2 regions of the Alteromonas sp. ABE4_545 genome follow, and region 2 is predicted to be linked to the other one. Evidence: riboswitches for the same ligand, from Rfam matches in the RefSeq annotation. Region 2 holds a riboswitch; the other holds the start of a gene.

Region 1 (10,992 bases), on a different contig from region 2:
CCTTAATCATCGCGCGTGCAGTGGAGGTTTCAGGCATTACCAGCAATAGGTAATGAAGTAACACAATACAATGCATAAGAGAGCGCTGCTGCTGCTGTGTAAGCTGATACGCCATTTTGCGTAACGTCGCGAGTACAGATTCATCAGACAATAGGCGTTGCGCCTTAATTCTGTCTTCAGTTGATGCTAATTGATACAGTTTAAACAAAAGCGCTGAGTCGTCGTTTAGCCTTTTAGATAGAGGCTTTAACATCAACACACTTTTCTCTCCGCTACTCGGGTCAACATTTTGCCCGTCTCTTACAGGGCTGAAGCCACTTTGCTGCCAGAACCGACGTAGTCTATCAGTGTTACCGAAAGAGACGGTGAGGCCATCTTTACCACTTTGACCTGCAATATCCGCAATAAACTGTAGGATTCGCTTTCCAATATGCTGACTTTGATAGCCTTCTAGCACTGCTATTCGGTTAATACGCCAATAGTCATAACAAGCTAATTCAGCTTGTGCAGAAATGAGCGAGAGAGATTGGGCCGATAAATGGCCATTTACTCTCCTGTTACCTACAGCGATATCTGCCGCTAACGGTGATAATATTTCCCCCCCCTCATCGAGTAATATAGCAACGCCTACAATATTATTGTGGTAGTGCGCTATGACGAGGCGTGAATCACTGCTGTCTATCAATCTTAATATATCGTCTGGAGACGTTTGATAATGGGCGTATGAGAGCAGTGAGATAACTTGGCGTAACCTAGCGTTGGTAAGTTGTTTAACGTCGGCAAAATCCACACTTAACGTGCTTTCATCCATCCTATTCGCCACTTCAACGTTGTTGATGTGAGGGCGTGTGAAAACAGGTAGAGGCTGTGGCTGGAACAGTAATGCTGTAAGGGTGCTTTCCATTGTATCTTCCGGATACCAGCGCACTGGAGTATGCATGGAAATCTGGTTGAGTGCGGAGAAATGTTCGGACAAATAAGGGATAAAACGTTGATAGAAGCCTCGCCCAGTTCCCTCGTAACCGTCAATCGTAGAACTAAAAATGAGCGGCATACCGAGTTGAGAAAGTCTTTTCAGTTCCGGGAGTGGTAAATTTGCGGCTTCATCTATCATTAATACGGTTGTGGCGCACGGTTGGCACGCCTCACAACTTGTTGTTGTTTGCCATGTTAACTCAGCCCCCGTTACTACGTGCTGGCGAGTAAATTCATTGGTCGCACAAGTAGTATCTGTATCTATGTGTTTGAATAGCGAGGTTACCGCATTACTGTGTGCAGACGTCACTATAACCGAGCGACCTTGGGATAGTAGTTCGTTTGCGATTAAGCCCAGTAACGAAGACTTACCTCTGCCACGAGATGCAATTAACAAATTGGCGGTATCTGGGGTATCGAGGCAAGAGAGTATTTTTGTATGTGCTATTGCTTGATCTAGCGTTGCAAAAGGCAGTGGTGCGTTGGCATAGTGTTTGGCTGTTTTCTCAATAGGCAACCGAGCGGCACTGTCTTCTTGCCACATTGCAATCAAAGGGTCGGTGTTAAACGTATTAATGATGCTTTGTTTAATCGTACTGGCTATGGGAGGAAAGCCATAGCTCGACAATGCAAGAGTGCGTGGGTCTGAGTAACTGGCCCATGAAGATAGAGGAGGGCAGAGTACAACCAAAATGCCATGTCGTTTTATTACACCCGCACTTGCCAATAGCGCATTGGGTTGAAGGCCACTAAAGCTATTGTAAACGACAATGCCGTATTCGCTGCCCAAGAGCTTTTTATAGTGTTTTATGGCGATAGAACTGCACATTGGCGGCGCGTCATCACCAAGCCAAAGGGCATCTTGTTCACACGATGAAACGAGGTTGTTGGCGCTTTGTAAGCAAAAGGTTTCGCTACCGGAAATACACAGTATTTGTCGGTGAGATTTTGCATTTTCTCGCTTTTTTAACCACGAAAGTATGTCATTTACAGCCATAAAAACCGATTTTTCGGTATAATCATCAGTCCTTTATTTTACCTTTTGATTTACAGGATTTCGAATGCGTTTTTTGACTCGCCGCCTTGTTATGCCCAATGACCTTAACTATGCCTTGTCGCTTTTTGGTGGTCGTATTCTTGAGTGGATAGATGAAGAAGCGGCCATTTATGCCATTTGCCAGTTGGAAACTAACTGTTTGGTGACCAAGCACATTGGTGAAATAAGCTTTGAATCACCAGCTATGCAGGGAGATGTCGTTGAGTTTGGATTAAAAACTAAAGCGGTAGGTCGATCTTCAATTACGGTTAGTTGCTTGGTAAGAAATAAGGCGACAAAGAAAACCATCTGTTTTGCAGACGATATTGTTTTTGTGAAATTAAACCCTGAAACTCGTGCTCCTGAAGCTCATGGCAAAACCATGGAAAGCTTAGAAGCACAAACTCAAGAAGAACTTAAAACACTGAATGTGATCAGTGATTAAAACCCAGTTTTAATCGAATCGCATCGGCTTGTGGCGCAGAGATTGGGCTTTGTGCCAATGTCAGTTTAGCCCGTTCTTCACCGTTGAATATGTAATCAAAGGCGACGTAATTACATGTTCGTATTAATTTGGCCGCTTCAGATACCCCTTGATTCACTTCCCACAACACACGTGTCAACGATTTAGGTAGTCCCCAACGCAGTAACATGAGTGAAGAGGCGCCGTAGGGACACAGGCCCACGTCTTTTTTCAGCGCTTTGTGAAAGGCAACGATATCTTTATTTGCGCGCCAAATTTCAATGCTGCGTTCAGATAGCAAACAGTCTTTGTGGAAGATCACCAGCAGAGAAAGCAGCCCAAACATGGCGAGTTGAGTCAATATGGGTTTCTCGTCATCTTGTCCATGTGTTAATACGTCTATGAGAGTGCGACTCAGCAACATAGCGTCTGTTAGCCCTTGTACATTTTCAAACCGACTTTGGTCTGACAGGGCTTGCTGGGCGGCAAACGTAATGGCTAACTCTTGTACGGCATTGACGCCTAAGTTTCTGCCTATTGCTTGTTCTAAGTTACTAGGAGCGGCGCCAAACACCGCCTTATTTGCCTTGCCCATCACATGGGCATTAAACAGTGGATCTTGGCGTATTTTGGTGGCCAGGTTGGCAACGTTCAGTTGGTCATCTTTTAACGCGAGTATATCTTGCAGGGTACGAGGTAATGGCGGTAAATTTTCCACCGTATCAAGTAACGTAGTATTACCCCGCTGAAAACGCATACGATTACCCAACAGTCTGAGTTGACCTGCATTCACTCCAGTGACTTCTTTGAAACTTCTATCGAATGAACGCCTGTCGGCAAAGCCGAGGTCTTCAGCCAATTCGTCGACAGAGCAACCGGTGAGTAGTGCTCTCACCGCTTTTTCATGAATAAAGGTGCGAAGCAATTGACCAAACGGAATACGATTATCACGCAGCTCGCGTCGAAATAACGACTCAGACATAGATAGTTGTTGTGCCACATTGTCTACGCGCAGTTTAGCCGGATGCGGATGATGCTGAAATAACGCCAGTAATTTTTCTTCTAGAGGCGCTTCAAATCGTTTAGACAAGGCGTTTTTCAACATACTTTTTACTGTGTGGCTATGAAAGAAAGAATGCACCGAAAGCCATTTGGTCGCGAACCGGATCGACGTCTTATCACTCTCGCCGATAGCCGCTTTACTTACCGGTTGAATAAGCAGAGGTTCGCCGTTGGGAAAGAGTACTTCGCTGAAATCAAATTTTCGCCCCGCGAGGTGGCGACACAGTGCGAGCAAGTAGAGCAATTCGAATTGCATGAGGATTTCATGACCCACCGAGCGCCATTCGCAATGAACCATTTCTTTGCTAACCACAAACCGGTAATTTCGGCCGCTGCCCCACAATTGGTCTTTAAATCGCAATATTTGGTCGAGTGCTTCTCTGATATTTTCAACGGCCGACAAATAACACGGAAGGTTACCCATCATATTGAAGTCGAAGTAACTCAACAGCGATTGGCCGATGACCGGAAACGCTGATTCCGGTGCCAATGTCATCAAGGCGTGAGCGAGTTTTTCTTGTGGTAAATCGGCGGTCTCGATTTTACCAATCAAGGCCAGAACGGTTATATCGTGCTCATTGGCGAGCATTTTGTCACGGCGAAGTGCTAGGAGCGCACGTGTCACCGAAGACCAAAACAAGCCGTTATAAGGCGTCATGTAAAAATCCAAGAATAGCCATAAATAATTTTATATCACTAACTTACGTTAAAGTGTGAACAAATTTGTCCTGTTTCTACTGTAAACTGTCCTAGTTTTGCAAAAATATATCAATACACTGTATAGTATGAAACTTGATAAGTTAAGGCTTTGAAATATAAGCGTTGATTTGTCAAAACTGCTGACCGCTAAGCAGCAGTTCGTCTCAAGTCTGTTCACCGTGTTAGTCATTTTAATGATAAGACATCAGAATTGGTTTGAGATATGTCACAAAATGGTTGCGAAATTCGTATCCATGAAAACGCCCACGCTGTCACCGTGGGCGTTTTTGTTTTTACCGCCTCTTGACGATTCTTCCACTACTGTTAGACTGCAACCCGCATCGACGTGTTTACACATGTGGTGCAGAGCCAAGGGGTGCCGTCATCGGCTGAGATCCACAAATGGGAACCCTTAAACCTGATCCGGATAATACCGGCGTAGGAATGGTACAACACGACACCTGATTACCTGCCGTATAAAGCCGGATCTTTTTTCTTATAAAGACAAGAGATCCTGATGAAACACACTTACTTAGCCTTACCTTTTCTCACTGTATCTTCTTTCGCATTTGCAGAAGACGCTCCCAATGATATTGAACGCATTCAGGTCACGGGTGATTTTCGTCAAACAACTTTGGATCAGTTGAGTGCGAGCGCCTCCATTGTCAGCAGTGACAGACTCGCAGCACGACAAGAAGAACACCTAGATAGCATGCTCAATATAGCGCCTAATGTTAACTTTGCAGCAGGGGCTTCACGCGGCCGTTTTATCCAAATAAGGGGGATTGGAGAGCGCAGTCAGTTTGCTGAGCCTATTAATCCGTCTGTAAGCTTTTTGGTCGACGACTTTGATTTTTCTGGTTTGGCTGCGGCCGGCATTTTATTCGACACCCAGCAAGTAGAAGTATATCGCGGCCCTCAAGCTACGGTCTTTGGAACCGGCGCGTTAGCTGGAGCAGTTAAAATTGTGTCAAATGATGTTGGTGAGGCGGGAAGAAACTTTGTACGCCTGCGTGCCGGTAATAAAAACACGTTTCGCATAGAAGGCTCTTATGGCGCTGATATTAGTAGTGAAACGCGCTATCGCGCGGCAGTGGTGAACAATCAGAGTGATGGCTTCACATACAATACGTATTTGGATAAAGCCACGAATAGTATTGATGAGACTGGCGTGAGATTAGCCATTGAGCACGACTTTGCTAATCGCACTACCGTGGCGCTTAACTATCGCTTCTATGATGTAGACAACGGTTACGATGCGTTTTCTCTCGACAATGACGGCAAGACACTTTCAGATGAACCGGGTTTTGATGAACACCAAACCCACGCCGTTAGTGCACACAGTACAACCCAAACTCAGCAAGGGCAGTTTGATGTGATACTCACCCATGCATCACATAATATTGCCTATGGCTATGATGAAGACTGGACCTATGTGGGCTTTCACCCTTGGGAATATTCCTCTTTTGACGCCTACTATCGCGATGTTGATACACAAACCGCTGAAATGCGTTTTACTTCCTCAGACAATGCACGTCTCTTTAATGACACCACAAACTGGGTGATTGGCACGCACTTTAAAACATCAGAAGAGTCATTGTTGAGACAGTACACCTACGCCGATGGTGATTTTGCCAGTGAGTATTCTCCCACCACGATATCTGCTTATGTTCAGTTTGACACTCAGCTATCTAGTCAGTGGCTACTTACTACAGCATTGCGTGCTGAAAATTATGAGTTTGAATATGCAGACAACGCAGGCTTAAGCCATACCCACGATGACACTATGGTCGGGGGGAAAATCGCGATTCACTACGTTATGAGTGATGATCAATTCTGGTACGGCAGTATTTCTCGTGGTTATAAAGGTGCGGGTTTTAACCAAGATGAACGCGTAAGTGATGAAAAACGCTTTTTCGAAGCCGAATATAATTGGAACTATGAGGTTGGTTATAAAGGTTCGCTGTCTGATAACCTCCATGCCCGTGTCGCTGTATTCTACATGGACAGGGAGAATACACAGGTTAACGATTTTGATGTGCAGATTCGCGAAGATGGCACCCCAGATTTTATCGATATCATTGATAATGCCGACTTAGGCACTAACCGTGGTATTGAAGCTGAATTGAATTTACAAGCCACGGACAATTGGTCTGTTCAACTAGCGGTGGGTTATCTCGACGCAACTTTTGAAAGCTACACCAATGCGGCGGGTGAAGAGATTGAAGAGCAGCGCCAAGCCCAAGCCCCTAAATATACCGCCAATTTGTTTAGTCAGTTAGTGATTACTGACAATATAAGTTGGAATTTTGATGTTGATTACAAAGACGAATACCGTTTTTCAGACGGTCATGACGTCACTTCTCCTTCGACCACTTTGGTCAATTCTGAGTTGGTGTGGCAAGTCAATCAATGGCAAACCAGCTTATGGGTGAAAAACGCCTTCGACCGCACTTATTACGTGCGCGGTTTTGGTGGGTTTAGTAATGACCCTCGTGATTATTATGAGTTTGACGAACCCTACTATCAATTAGGTAATGGTCGCCAATTTGGTGTTAGTGTGACTTACGACTTTTAAGGAATAGATAAAATGCAAGTAATGGTAGAACTCTCTTTGTATCCGCTGGTTGATGATTTTATCGAGCCAATTAAAAACTTTATCGAGCGTTTAAATAGCTATGACGCGCTGTCGGTATCAACCTCGTCGACCAGTACACAGGTCACGGGTGATTATCAGACAGTTGTAACTATTCTTGGTGAAGAAATGCAACGTACTCATGAATCAGTAGGGCAAGCGATCTTCGTAGCCAAGTTTCTGAATTTCTCAGCCATGCAATCTCGTAATACTGATGACTGAATTTCTACAAACCTTTGTTAGTCAAATCGCTGCCACATCACCATTGGAGTGGTGTGCAGTGATACTCGCTTTAGGCTACGTTTGGTTGGCCGCAAAGCAAAACAGTTGGTGTTGGGTATGTGCATTTTCAAGCACGGCTATTTACACTTGGTTGTTTTGGCATGTCGCTTTGCCATTTCAGTCGGCACTTAATTTTTTTTACATGGTGATGGCCGTTTACGGCTATATGCAGTGGGGCAAGCAAACGGAACAAAGTCAGGGCGTGCGCTCGTGGCCAATTTGGTTGCACGCCAGCTTAGTGCCCGCTCTGTTGGTGATGGCGTTAGGCTTGTCTCGTTACGCTGAAAACTGGTTCACTAGCGAGCATTTGTGGTTAGATGCATCTATTCATGTGTTAAGTATGGTGACAACCTTTATGGTTGCTCATAAAATACTGCAAAATTGGATTTACTGGTTCGTCATAAATTTAGCTTCCGCGTGGCTGTATTGGCAAAGTGGTTTAGCACTGTCAGCGTGTTTGTTTGCTGGCTATGTAGGCTTTTCTATTTATGGTTATTTAAGCTGGTATCGGCAATGGAAAATGCAGTATGCACACTAATACCTTAATTGGCTTGTTACGACCTGTCTTATCACTGTCTGGCGACACGAAAATAGTCCCACTGCGTTCAGGCGATGTGAATCAAGTTTTTCACCTCACAGACCAAGAACGGCATTATGCCGTGAAAGTGATTGGTGATGACTCCTTCACTGGCGTTGACCGCATGCAGCAATATTCTTTGCAAGAACAGCTTGCTGCGCGTTCTCTGGCGCCTATGCCTGTTTGGTTAAGCGATGATTTACGGGTATGGGTAGAGGAGTGGATAGTACCTTGTGCTAACCACGTGTCAGACACCATTGAGGCCTCGGCAAAAGCCTTGGCACATATTCATCAGTTGCCAATGACCGCCAAGCGTTTGGGTCTATCTGAACGTTGGCAGTATTATTTAGACCAGGCCGCTTTACCCCTTGATCACAGTTTAAGAGAAAAAGTGGTGGGGTTGAGCAGTACTGTTCGCAAATTAGAAAATATTGAAGACGATTTATGTCTGTGTCACAACGATTTATCGGCAGGGCATATACTTTCATCAGACCCGCTCGTTTTGATCGACTGGGAATATGCAGCGATGGGTAATCGCTATTTTGATCTTGCTGCATGTGCGTCGATTAATGCGCTGTCAGCTGATGATTGTCAAAAATTGTGCGAAGCTTATTCTCGTTATTCCAAACAAAACTTGAGCGAAGTGAATACGAAGTTTGCCCAGTTTTTTGAAATTGTCGAAGTGACTAATGCCTTGTGGCAAGCAGCATTAGATCAGAGTCGTACAAGTCTTGAACAGGGTTCGGCTAATTTGTGAGCGTATGGCTTGGGAAATGCAATAAAGCGAAGAAAAGTGCTTTACCTTTCAAGGTCGATACGTATAATGCAAATCCGCGTTAGGGGTGTAGTTCGAATTGGTAGAACAGCGGTCTCCAAAACCGATGGTTGGGGGTTCGAGTCCCTCCACCCCTGCCAACGCGCTAATAGCAAATTCCAGCTATTTTCTGTACACTCTCCTCATACTTAATATTTCAAGTAGTTATGACTGCGAATTTAACTGATTACCAGCGTGCAATATTGCAGGAGATGGGGCTAACGGTTTGGCAAGCGCAATCGCTTCCTGCCAGCAAATCGGCCACTACAGAAACCACTACGCCCGCAACACAGCCAACTTCAGTCGTCAGCGCTAAGCCTGTGGCAAATGGCGCAGAAAAACTCGCACAATTAAAAGCTCAACTAGGCGATAAAAAAGGCGCGGCAACAACTAAAAAACAGCTCACGTCTTCTCAGGCTAGCACCGAAACTGCCCTCCCAAAACCGCCGACTGCGTCTACCGTTTTTAGTGCACAAGAACTCGCAAACTCTGCACGGTTATGTGAAGATTTATCGCATGCGTTCAGCTTGGTTAGTGAGCACACGTTGGCGTTAAAGAAGGGGGCTGGAGTCGCGTTAGAAGGGCATACGTTGACGTTACCAGTGTCACCGGAAAAACTCGATGCTCAAACAAAACGGGAGATTTGGCGTTTATTCAGTCGGCTGAAAAGTTAGCATGTCCATTTTACCTCTCAGTGATGAGCGTTTAGCTCAAGCCTATGCATTGCATCAAGTTGCCCACCCTAACCCTTGGTCTTTCAGCACCTTTGCAGACTGTCAAACCTCTCCCTATGCTGGTTATGTGCTAGTAGATAATGCCATTACCCTAGGGTACGCCGTTTTGTTGATGGTAGTTGATGAAGCAACGCTAATGGATATTGCGGTTGATGACGCAGTTCGCGGTAATGGGCATGGCAACACATTGATGAAGCATATCATCAATGAATGCGAACAGGCTTCAATGGCGAGTTTGTGGTTGGAGGTGAGAGCCGGAAATGTTGCTGCCGTGAGTTTGTACAATAAGTACGGCTTTGAAACCATCGAAACCCGCAAAGGGTATTACACGCATGCACAGACGGGAGAAAAAGAAGACGCAATTATCATGCGTCTCTTGTTCACATAATTAGCCTTGATACACGTTTGAGTTGTTGTACTTCATCACAAAAGGCATCAAACATGCGGGCAGCAAATAGCCTTCTTCTTTTAGCCAGCGCGAGTCATAGTTAATTTCGGAAGACTTCTCTGCCGACAAGCGCATTGGATTGCCAAACAGAATGTGGTGCTCGGCTTCTTGCAAACTTTTGTCGCATTGTTTCGGCGGTAGCCCAGCTTCCTGATAAAGTGTTTTTAAAACGTCGGCTGCATTAAAGCAAAAATGTTCGTACCCCAACTTCGTGAAGTTCATATCACTTTGTTTGAGTAAGTTCTCTCGTTTACGGTTGCCAAAATACCACTTCAGCATTTGAAACCAGTAATGTCCCTTTATGCGTTTGTACCCTTGGCGCTTTTGTTTTTTTGCTAACCGAGTTTGCGAACAGGCAAATGAACGCACATCGCGCATTAAAAAATATACGGTTGGGTTTAGTTCAGGGTGGTTGGCCATGAGTTTTAGATGGCGCACGCCTTTAGACGTGTCTACCATGAACTTATCGTGGCCATATTTTTGGTGAAATTGCTCGAGTAGCACTTGATAAGCTGGCGCTACATGCTGATATTTATCACAGCGATCGCTGGGCATGGGTACACGTTGTTGAATCGCTTTTAACGTTGGCCCCCAAAAGCTGCACTCGCTTGCGGGCTTACCACAGCTACAGGCATGTGCGGTGTCGTTGAGCCAGTATTCTGGCGCATATCTCAGAACCTGAAATACCTCACCAAGTGAGATCAAGTTTTGATGACAGGCTAACGCCATGGAAAATACCGTTGAACCAGAGTGAGACAAACTGGTGATCGAAAAAAACCTGTGTGACGCCATATACTACCCTCTAACACTGCGCTCAGTTGACTGAGTCTTTGTTATCATTTAACCAAAAGTGACTATGCAATGCATTGCAACTTAAGTTTACTTTTGGTTACTTTCCCTACTGTAGCAGGGAAGTTAACAAGACGAAAACCCCAATTCGAACGGTGAGAGGGTATTTGGTTCATAAAAGAACGAAAATTTACGTATTACTTACGTAAATGCGCCCCACGTGCTCATTATTGTGCTCATGAGGCGCCTGATTCGTCATTTAGCCAAAGAAGAAACTAAAGAATTGATGAACCGCTTTGAAAAAGCGCTTCACTTTTTTCTTCCACTTTTCTTTGTGTTTGTCTTTAGGCCCTTTTCCCGGCTTGTCTTTTTCGAGCATAAACGTGGCGACAACGGGGTCATGATCAGACATACGGTATGGGTCCGCGGAGTAGAAATCTGCTATTTGTAGGTCAGATTTTCTTTCAACGTTGTAATC
Region 2 (10,992 bases):
CATTGGTTAAAGGCGTGAAGCCTTTATTTAACAACGGACGCGAGCGATGCAGAGGGTTAACTCGGGGGCAATGCGCGCTGTTATTCGGCCACGGAGCTTGGCTAAAAACACGGTGTGTTTGCGTTACCGAAAGGGTGTGATTTCTCGCTTGATGGAGGTAGCTACCCGCAAGGCAAATCGCGTCTTTTAGCTCGTATCCGAGGGCGCAAGCACTGGCGATAGCGCTGGCAAGGGTACAGCCGGTGCCTCGAACAGCAGTGTTGTTGTGGCGACTATATTGCAGTTGAAACCCTTGATTTGCCAAAACGCAAATATCAGCCGGTTGCGATTGCCACGAAGCATGCCCAGCTTTTACCAATACGCCTTTTACTTTTTTGCGTAGTAATAATTGAGCTGCGTTTAGCGCGCTATCGTCATTGATAATCTCTGTACCAGATAGAAAGCGCAGTTCATCAATATTGGGCGTTATTAGGTCGGTTACGGTAGCAAGGCGTCGTATTCCGTCACTGGAAAGTTGACTGAGTTCACCCTCAGAGGAGCTGCTAAATACTGGATCCCACACTACGGTGATGTGCGGTGCTTGCTCTTTTACAACACTAATGTAATGAGAAATGAGCCGGGCTTGATGATCGTCGATCACCACCCCAATTTTTATTGCATCAGGCAGTCGCTGCTGTGACAGCAGTGTCATGGTTTGTTGAAGCACAGACAAGCTGGTGGCCGTGACATTAACGCACTGAGTGTGGTTTTGAACGCTCAGTGCCGTGGTTACAAGGCAAGCTTCAACACCCAAGCTATTGGCCGCACGGGCGTCGGCTGCCAGGCCAGCTCCGCCACTACTGTCTATGGCACCAATGCACCAAATTACAGAGTCTAACATGATGAACCTCTTAGTCTTCGGTTGTCACTGCTTGCTGAGGGACATAGAGATCTGCACCACTTTGCGCAAACGCCTCTGACATTTCTTTCATGCCTGCTTTGGCCGCTTTCTCATTGGGAATTGTTCGGCCGGCTTTCACCTCGTGAGACAGCTTCATAGAGCAGAATTTTGGCCCGCACATTGAACAAAAGTGGGCAACTTTGCCAGATGCTTGAGGTAAGGTTTCATCGTGATACGCACGGGCGGTTTCAGGGTCCAAAGCCAGATTAAACTGGTCTTCCCAACGAAATTCAAAGCGTGCTTTCGACATCGCATTGTCGCGAATTTGCGCGCCGGGATGGCCCTTGGCCAAATCAGCAGCGTGAGCGGCAATTTTGTAGGTAATCAGGCCCTGTTTTACGTCTTCTTTATTCGGTAAGCCCAAGTGCTCTTTTGGCGTGACATAGCACAGCATGGCACAGCCATACCAACCAATCATCGCCGCCCCAATACCACTGGTGAAATGGTCGTATCCCGGTGCAATATCTGTGGTGAGTGGGCCTAAGGTGTAGAAAGGCGCTTCGTGGCAATGGGTTAGTTGCTCTTCCATGTTTTCTTTAATCATGTGCATTGGCACGTGACCTGGGCCTTCTATCATCACTTGAACGTCGTGTTTCCAGGCAATTTTAGTTAATTCACCCAATGTTCGAAGTTCAGAAAACTGTGCTTCATCATTTGCATCGGCCACTGAACCTGGGCGCAATCCATCTCCTAACGACAATGACACATCGTATTGCGCACAAATTTCACAGATTTCTTCAAAGTGGGTATGCAGGAAATTCTCTTCGTGATGAAACAGACACCATTTTGCCATTATCGCGCCGCCGCGAGACACTATCCCAGTTACTCGATTAGCCGTGAGTGGGACAAACGCCAGCCTCACGCCCGCGTGAATTGTGAAATAGTCAACGCCTTGTTCGGCTTGTTCAATGAGGGTGTCTTTGAATACATCCCAAGTGAGCTTTTCAGCAACGCCATTCACCTTTTCCAACGCTTGATAAATTGGCACTGTACCGATGGGAACCGGGCTATTGCGAAGGATCCACTCGCGTGTTTCGTGAATGTTTCTGCCGGTTGATAAGTCCATCACCGTATCGGCTCCCCAGCGGGTTGACCATACCAACTTTTCCACTTCTTCTTCGATAGAAGACGTGACCGCCGAGTTACCTATATTGGCGTTCACTTTAACCAAGAAATTACGGCCGATAATCATAGGTTCAGATTCGGGATGATTGATATTCGCGGGAATAATCGCTCGGCCTTCTGCGACCTCTTGGCGAACAAACTCACCTGTGATTTCCGTGGGCGTGTTGGCGCCGAAGCTCTGCCCTGCGTGTTGTTCGCTTACCGGATCGGCAGCAAGTTTCGCTCGCCCCATGTTTTCGCGAATTGCAATGTATTCCATCTCGGGCGTGACGATGCCGCGTCTGGCATAGTGCAGTTGGGTTACACAGTGGGAAGGTTTCGCCCGCAGTGGGTTATGGGTGACGTTAAATCTGAGATCATCAAGGGCGATATCTTGTCGGCGAGCTTTTCCAAAGTCTGAGGACAGATCTGCCAAAGACGTGGTGTCAGCTCGGTTCTCAATCCATGACTTTCTGATAGGCTCGATGCCTTTTCTCACGTCAATGGAAGCCGTCGGATCTCCGTAAGGGCCTGAGGTATCGTAAACCGGAATATCAGGATTTTGCTCCCAAGTTAGGTCGGCCTCGTCTTGACCAACTGCGGTGGGTGTTTGCTTAATCATTCGCATAGCAACGCGAATACCAGTTTCGCTTTGCTCAAAATGCCGATAGGAATTAGGAAATGTCTTCCCGGTTAAACCGTGAATAAATTGGGTTGCGTTTTCGCGTTGTTGACGTCGTTGTGACATAGCATTTCACCTTGTTTGTGATGGAGTAATGCTTGTCAGGAGTGAGATAAGACGAACGACACACAGAACTCGCCTAGCAGTGAGTAATGTGTGTACGATGTAGCCTTGTTCCCTTCGCAGGTATTAGCCTGATCAGGTTCAACGGATCCCGCTTTCGCGGTCTCAGCTTGTTATCTCTACGAAATAACGAAGCACTCCGACAAGTGTTTTTTTCAGTATAAGAAGATTTAAAATCAAACTTCAACTGATTTTTTTCGGTTATATTGGTGGCCGTAAAAATATCAACTACGGAATCACACTGCGTTGAATCATTAATATTCCACGTTATGTGGTAGACAATTGAGATATTATAACTAGTGTGAAGTAGCAGATTTTGTTACGCTAAATGGAAATGATTGTTATTTGATTCGCTCGGTAGTTGGTAAATGCTTGCTAACATTTGAGACCTCATAATAACGCGAATAAAAGAGAAAGTGTTATGACGCTGTGGGAACTTGCTAAAAACCAAAAAGCAACAGTTATTGAACTCGACAGTTCACTCAATAGTGACGTTATTCACCGTTTACGTGAGATGGGAGTGGATAAAGGACGAGAAATAGAATGTTTACGTCGCGGCCCGATTGGCGGCCCCATTGTGCTTCAATTAGGCGGTAGTGTTTTTGCAATTGAGCATGAGTTAGCCACAAATATCGCTGTCACCGCGAACTAAATCGCGTCCATTTTTAAGTAATAAATTCAGGATAGAATATACCCTATGCAACGCATTCTAATGGTTGGTAAACCCAACTCTGGTAAAAGTCTGTTGTTCAACCAGCTCACAGGTTTAAGACAGCAAGTCGCCAATTACCCAGGTATTACCGTTGAAGTAAAACGTGGTCGTTGTGGCGATTTTGAATTAGTCGACATGCCAGGAACGTATTCACTGACGAGTTTGAGCAAAGATGAAAAAGTCGCGGTGGATGAAATTAAGCGTGCCATGGCGCAAGACGATACCTCGATGGTGGTGTGTGTATTAGATGCCACGCGCTTAGAGCGTAGTTTGGTGTTGGCGTTGCAAGTGCAAAAACTCGCACTTGAGCACAACAAGCCAATGATGTTTGCCTTAAACTTTATCGACGAAGTACGCCGCATTGGTGAAAATATCGATGTTGAAGCATTGTCGAAAGAGCTTGGTAGCCCAGTAATGGCCCTGTCAGCCCGCACACTAGACGGCTTGCACGAGTTCAAAGTGGGGCTACTTGAAATGGCCGCCGCTCCCCAAGAAAAAGCAATCAACGCAGAAGCAGTGAAAGACGAGCCTGCCATTGAACGCAGCCGCGAGCTTGCTAAAGTGTTTGGGGTGCAACAACATGTGGTGTTGAAAAACCAAAACACGGTTGACGCCTTTTTGCTCAACAGTTGGTTTGGAAGTGTTGCCTTTATTGCGGTGATGTTTGTCCTTTTCCAGAGTATCTTTACGCTAGCCACACCGTTAATGGATGGTGTAGAGGCGCTGATTGAACAGGCCGCTGGTGGCGTGAGTGAAATTACACCAGAAGGCATTGTCACCGACTTCTTCAACGACGCTATTTTTGCCGGTTTGGGGTCATTCTTGGTGTTTGTACCGCAAATAATGGTGCTGACGTTTGTTATCGGATTGCTCGAAGACAGTGGGTATCTTGCTCGGGCGGCCTTGATGTGCCATCGCCCTTTGAGTTTCTTTGGGTTATCAGGCCGTAGCTTTATTCCTTATTTATCGGGTCACGCATGTGCGATCCCTGCCATTATGGCGGCGCGAACTATTGAATCACCGCACAAGCGATTGATCACCATGCTCACTATTCCTTTGATGTCGTGTTCAGCGCGATTACCCGTTTACGCTTTGCTTGTCGCGGTACTTGTGCCATCGGAAGGAACGTTCCTTGGCATCTTTAACCTGCAGGGTACGGCTTTCTTTGGGTTATATTTCTTCGGTATTGTGATGGCACTAATTATCAGTCAGGTGTTAAACAAACTGTTGCCGAAAGATCTCGAACAAAAAGACATGCCTTTTATTCTAGAATTGCCGACGTATCGTTTGCCTCATTGGAAGCCTTTGGTTTATCGCGTTATCAATAGTGGTTTGCAGTTTATACGTCGTGCAGGACCGATTATCTTTATGGTGTCGATGGCAATTTGGGTGTTGGGATACTTCCCGATGAACTCGTCATTAGAAGACTCGTGGTTGGGCCAAATAGGTCACTTTATTGAACCTGTCTTCGCACCAATGGGCTTAGACTGGCGATACGGCATTGCGATTTTACTTTCATTTCTTGCCCGTGAAGTATTTGTTGGCGCTCTAGGTACACTATTCCATATGGATGGTGCTGATGAAGATATTGGTGGGCTAGCAGACCGTATTCAGGCTGATGGCTTAACCGTAGGTGCTGGCCTTGGATTGGTGCTCTTCTACGTCGTTGCATTGCAGTGTGTAGCAACCGTAGCGATGCTAAAAGGCGAGAGTGGTAGTAACAAGCTGTCGTGGGGGCTGTACGTGGCCTACGGCATACTTGCGTACGTGATTGCGGTAGCGGTAAACGCGATTTTTTAGCGCTTTCAACAACAACTAAGCCCGGCAATTAACCATTGATTAGTTGCCGGGCTTTTTTTTATCAGTGGGTTTTGGCCAATTAAGGGGCCTGAAGGTTCATGGCTGCGCGATAAAGCAATGTGGTGAATACGTGTTGCTCTTCGTCACTGAAACCTGTCATGGCGCGTTGATAAATGGCGCGGATTTTTGGGGTTAACTCGGGGAAGAAGGCTTGGCCTTTTGCTGTTAACACTAACCGGCTTGAACGGGCATCATCGGGACACTTCTTCTTTTCAATCAGCTCTTTTTTTTCCAACCTATTGAGTAATCTACTCATGGCCCCGCGGTCGTAATCCATTTTGTTGCACAACTCTACTAACGTAGTGGCATTGCCGTTTGCGATATTAATGATAATGCCATATTGCGCGGCGGTGAGGTCTAAGGGGGCTAATTCAATATCGATTTGTCGAATTAGCAAGTTTCTAAAACCGGCAGTAAGCCTCCCTAGGTCAGCCAGAGGATCAAGAGAATCTAAAGAGCAGCAGGAGCTGGAACGTTCGCCAATCACAATTAGTATCTAAGCATAATTATTATGCGTTTCATCATACCGCACAAGAATGAGCACACAACAGTCTTTACGTTAATTGTTGTTGTAAAAACCGCTCAAAATGTTGGTAACGGCGTTGTTACTCGTGTCGAGAGCCAATGCTTTGTTTATACAATGCCAAGGCTTGGTCGGGCTGAGATTCATGCTCTTTAATTGCGGCTAACAATTGTAAATCTGTAGGCGAGGGCGATAGAGACACCGCTTTTTGTAATGCTTTCTCGGCTAAAACGAAGTCGTTGGCGCGATAAGCGATTTGCCCAAGAATACTGTATAACTCGGCGTTATCGCTATCTTGTTTAATCCAATTTTCCAACCGCTTTATTGCACTTGCAGGGTTGGCTAATTGTAGTTTAGCCATTAACGGTAACAAGGTGTTGTCGGGAGACTTCTTTTGCCATTCTAGCAAATAACGCTCTGCGTTCTGGTGCATGCCTTGCGCCAACAATTGTTCAATGTACGCTGCGCGATAGCCATAGTCGTTGCGCTGCGCTCTTGGTAGAGATTGCCAAAAAGCGTCTAATTGAATTGCGCCTTGTTTACTTGCCACTTCAGACAGCCTGCCTTTTGCAATTTGTTGTTGCCAGTGTTGATACTCGTTTCCTAGAGCTTTTTTCCAGGGTTTGAGTAAACCTTCCAGCTTTTCAAACTCTCCCGCGGCGGCTAACGCGCTGGCATACAACTTTTTATATGCGGCAGTGTGTTTTTTGTTTTCGTCGACATTATCGAGGTAGCGCAGGGCTGATTTTGCATCGTTAGCTTCAATAGCATGCCTTGCTCTAATTATTTGCACGGTATATTCAGCAGCCGGTGATTCTGCCGCTCGGTTTAAAAGATAGTCAACTTTGTCTACTTCGCCTAACGCCTTTGCCGCTTGAGCCGTCACGAGGTAATTAACCCCATCGAAATCGCCCGACTCAGTGTTTTTCATGTGCTCACGAGCAGCCAAAAAATCACCTTGGATCATGGCGTGTAATCCTCGCTCGAAGGCGGCTTGCTTCTTGCGGCTTCCCCAAGTACCAAGCCAGTGGCTGGAGCCTTTCATCATGCCCAAGCTTTTTAAAATCAGCTTGGCGAGTAGATAAACGGCGAAACCTGTTATCAAAAGTATAAAGACACCGTAAACCACGGTGGTTTCAAAGGTCCATAATCCCAATGAAATAAGTACGTAGCCTTCTTCGCCCACCAGTGATGGCGCGACTATCATGGCCAATAGCGCCAATACAAAAATCACGAGGTAAATGACTAAACGCCTCATAATGCATTCGCTCCTTGACCGAATACATGATTAACACGACTCTCAAGCAATTGTGTTAATGCCGCTTGGCTGGCTAACTCACTAGGCAGCACTTCAGCCACATCACTGGATTTAAGCTGGTTGATGCCGTTGATGTACCCTTGTACCTGTGGGGTTTGGGTATCGAATTGCTCGTGAATAATGGTGAGCGCTTGATCCAAAGCTGCTTGATAGAGCGTGGGTTGAGCTTTCAACGCCGCACTTTGTGCTGTTTGCAGCTGCAATTTTAGTTGCTCTTTCGCTAACCATTCTTGAGCTTGTGTCATCATTGGTTCTACGGGGGCTTCACGATGGCGTAAACGGATAAATTTAGATGTAAAGTCGTCCCATGCTTTACTTAAGTTTGCCCGCCAATCGGCTATTGAGTCGCTTACTTCGGTGTCCTGCTCGGCCTGAGTGAGGTCAGGGAGTTGAATTGTGTTCAATGGCAGAGAGTTCACTTTTGCGGTTAAGCCGTTCAACGCGAGAGCAATGCTAGTGAGTGAGACAGGGTTAGCTTGGCGTAATGTTTGAATATCTTCCGCGATCAAACTTCTTACCGGTAACAATGAAGGGTCTGCTAATTCAGACAAACGTTGGTCGGCGTTAGCGAGTAACATGATCGCCGTGCGTGTATCTTTTTCTAACCAAACTTTGCGGCCAGCCATACGTACCAGATAATCTGCTTCAGCAATGAGCCAATCTGCAGGGCGGCGGCCATCTAGCGACTCGAGCTTGCTGGTTGCTTCGTACAATGATTGGGCATTTTCTTTAGCTTGGTTAGCCAGCGCGTTAATTTCAGCTGTACTTTGTTGCGCCAGCTTTTCATTCTTTTGTTGTTGGTTAGTGAGTGCTAATTTCGTTTGTGATAAATCTTGTTCTTGTGCTTGCATACGCTGCTTAAGGCGAGCGTAATCGGCTTCCATCATTTGTTGTGATTGATATTTGGGGTAAACAAAATACCACGCGCCAGCAAGGGCGCAGGCCAGTATCGCGAAGTTCAATACCACCAAGGCCCATAACATCACGGTTTTAGGCTTAGGGTTCGATTGAGCTGTGTCTTTTTCGCTTTTCTTACGACTTGCCGTTGTACTCGAAGCAGTACGTTTTGTTGTCAAGCTTGCTTCTAACTCGGCCAGCTTGTTGTTTTGGCCCGTCTTATCTGAACCTTCGTTCATTCATTTACTCCCAAAAATCCTGCACCCACTTTATCAATGCCTTGTCACTTGCGCCAGTACTTACCGATATATTGGTCATACCCATTTCTTTCAATATTTCAGCGATGCGTTCGCTCACGGTTAACCAAGGAACTGGATGGTCGGCAAGCCAAGGGTATTGCTTTATCAGTAAATGAGCCAACTCTGCACTGGTGGCAATCACGCCACTGACAAGAGATTTATCAACAGCGCCCGTGGCGACAGCCGGCGTTAGTGCCTTTCTTTCGTATACATTGTATTGAGTGATGATAGCACCACGTTCAAACAATGCATCATTGATCAACGTGCGGCCGCCAGCGCCTTTGACTATTGCTACCGACTTGTTATTCACATGCTTGACGATGGGCAGAGCAAGTAAGGATTCTGAGGTATGCTCTGCTGGGCAAAGTGTGTTGAAGCCTGCATTTTTCAGTAAACCATAGGTTGTTTCGCCAATGGCGATCATGGGGTTTTGTATGGTGTTTGGCGACAAATGCTGCACAATGAGTTTTGCGGCCTGTGTACTGGTGACAACCATTATATCTGGCCGCGCAAGGGATAATTGCGTGAATTGGGATAGGGCTGTTGGCGTTGGTGGCGTCGACACTAACGCCACCACATTAACGCTAATCCCCGCATTGGCAAAAGCCGCAGCACTGGTCTGTGCCTTTTCCAATGGGCGGGTTAATAAATACATGCGGTTAGTCGTATAATGCTTTGAGCAGCTCACCTGCACCTTGGGCGAGTAAGTCATTGGCAACTTTATCGCCAATCGCTGCAGCATCTGCTATATCACCGGAGGCTTCAGCAAATAACAAGGTTTCTCCATCGACGCTGCCTACCATGCCTTTTAGTGTAAGCTGATCCTCATCGATAGTCGCAAAACTGCCAATTGGTACCTGACAGCCTCCTTCTAGCGTAGCGTTCATCGCTCGTTCTGCAGTGACACGCGTGGCCGTAGCATCGTGATTCAGTGGCGCCAACAGGGCAATCAGTTCGTGGTCATCATCGCGACATTCAATACCCACCGCGCCCTGTCCAACGGCTGGCAGAGAGAGGGTTGCAGGAATGGGTTGGGTGATTCTGTCAGCCATTCCAAGGCGAATAAGCCCTGCAGACGCGAGAATGATTGCGTCGTATTCTCCTGCGTCCAGCTTAGCCAAGCGGGTATTCACGTTGCCGCGTAAATCCTTGATCACAAGGTCGGGGCGATATTTGCGTAATTGGCACTGCCTGCGTAGGCTTGATGTGCCCACCAAAGCACCTTGCGGCAAGGCATCAATAGCGTCATATTGGTTGGAAACGAACGCATCAAAAGGGTTTTCGCGCTCGCAAATCGCATGTAAACCAAACCCTTCAGGAAACGCCACTGGCACGTCTTTCATCGAATGCACCGCTATATCAGCTCGGCCTTCTAACATGGCAACTTCCAGTTCTTTTATAAACAAACCTTTACCGCCAATTTTGGCTAAAGGGGTGTCTAAGATGCGATCGCCTTGTGTACTCATCGGGACCAGTTCTACGCTCAACCCCGAGTGATGATGTTCAAGGGCGGCTTTTACATATTCGGCTTGCCATAAGGCTAATGCGCTTTTGCGCGTGGCAATACGAATTGTGCGTGCTGAGGTTTGAGTCATGACTCACCTATTACTTCAATTGAGACCAGAAAGGTCTGGCTATTATCTACGTTTGTGCGTGAACGAGATTGATCTCGATCTTTAAGGCAACACTTTCTGCATCCAGCTAGCGATGTCTTTTAATTCAGGCATACATACATTGTGTTGCATATTATAGGTGTGCCAACTTGCATCGTAGCCATTCTCTTTAAGGGTTTGGTAAGCGGCATTCCCCATAAAAATAGGTACTACTTCGTCATGTTCACCGTGAGCCATCATGATCGAGGTAGATTTGTTGGCTTCATGAGCCTGAGACGCCAACGTTCCCGGTTCGCTCATATAAGTTGATAGCGCTAAAATACCGGCCAGTTGAGTACCAAAACGCGTACCTAAATGCAGAGCAATCACACCGCCTTGTGAAAACCCGGCGAGTATGATGCGGTTGGCGGGTACACCCCGAGCAATTTCTGCTTCAATGAGCTTTTCTACGCGCTCAGCAGAATCCTTGACGCCTTCAACATCGGCGCGGCTGTTAAAATCGAACGACTTGATGTCATACCAAGCGCGCATCCGCATCCCATTGTTAATGGTGACTGGCCTTTCTGGCGCATGTGGGAACACAAATCTTACCGACATTGAATCTGGTAACTGTAACTCGGGCACTATTGGCGCAAACCCGTGGCCGGAGTCACCCAAACCATGCAGCCATATCACGGTAGCGGTAGGGGTTTGACTTGGGTTAATTTCAACATAGGGTAACAAGGTGTCTGACATACCGTACAAGGCCTTTGATAATCTGTTATTGGGTTATGAAGATAGCATGAATAGATTTACGGGTGAAATCAGTAAAATAGGCGCAATGCATCGATTTATGCTAACCTTGCGACGTATGCCAACCGACTGAATGATGAATTAGTTACTACATGTCTGCTTTACTCGGAAATCTATTTATCCTTGCCG

The links. Region 2 has a riboswitch for thiamine pyrophosphate ahead of thiC (phosphomethylpyrimidine synthase ThiC). Riboswitches for the same ligand answer to the same signal wherever they lie in the genome.
Region 1: another riboswitch for thiamine pyrophosphate. It lies ahead of ACXAH6_RS05410 (TonB-dependent receptor); the one in region 2 lies ahead of thiC (phosphomethylpyrimidine synthase ThiC).

What each region holds. Positions count from the first base shown of each region.
Region 1 covers NZ_JBSWYY010000004.1:53,009-64,000, reverse strand. The annotation lists gene ACXAH6_RS05425 (GNAT family N-acetyltransferase) at 1-1,972, opposite strand, end outside; gene ACXAH6_RS05420 (acyl-CoA thioesterase) at 2,037-2,456, shown strand; gene ACXAH6_RS05415 (helix-turn-helix domain-containing protein) at 2,446-4,194, opposite strand; TPP riboswitch at 4,598-4,697, shown strand; gene ACXAH6_RS05410 (TonB-dependent receptor) at 4,753-6,813, shown strand; gene ACXAH6_RS05405 (YkoF family thiamine/hydroxymethylpyrimidine-binding protein) at 6,826-7,092, shown strand; gene ACXAH6_RS05400 (nicotinamide mononucleotide transporter family protein) at 7,085-7,690, shown strand; gene ACXAH6_RS05395 (phosphotransferase) at 7,680-8,486, shown strand; tRNA gene ACXAH6_RS05390 (tRNA-Trp) at 8,568-8,644, shown strand; gene ACXAH6_RS05385 (hypothetical protein) at 8,711-9,217, shown strand; gene rimI (ribosomal protein S18-alanine N-acetyltransferase) at 9,219-9,665, shown strand; gene ACXAH6_RS05375 (hypothetical protein) at 9,666-10,517, opposite strand; gene ACXAH6_RS05370 (ExeM/NucH family extracellular endonuclease) at 10,774-10,992, opposite strand, start outside.
Region 2 covers NZ_JBSWYY010000018.1:16,854-27,845, reverse strand. The annotation lists gene thiE (thiamine phosphate synthase) at 1-880, opposite strand, end outside; gene thiC (phosphomethylpyrimidine synthase ThiC) at 891-2,792, opposite strand; TPP riboswitch at 2,885-3,001, opposite strand; gene ACXAH6_RS14880 (FeoA family protein) at 3,271-3,501, shown strand; gene feoB (ferrous iron transporter B) at 3,547-5,361, shown strand; gene ACXAH6_RS14870 (MarR family winged helix-turn-helix transcriptional regulator) at 5,441-5,908, opposite strand; gene ACXAH6_RS14865 (heme biosynthesis HemY N-terminal domain-containing protein) at 6,027-7,202, opposite strand; gene ACXAH6_RS14860 (uroporphyrinogen-III C-methyltransferase) at 7,199-8,398, opposite strand; gene ACXAH6_RS14855 (uroporphyrinogen-III synthase) at 8,403-9,113, opposite strand; gene hemC (hydroxymethylbilane synthase) at 9,118-10,053, opposite strand; gene ACXAH6_RS14845 (alpha/beta hydrolase) at 10,135-10,806, opposite strand; gene gmk (guanylate kinase) at 10,956-10,992, shown strand, end outside.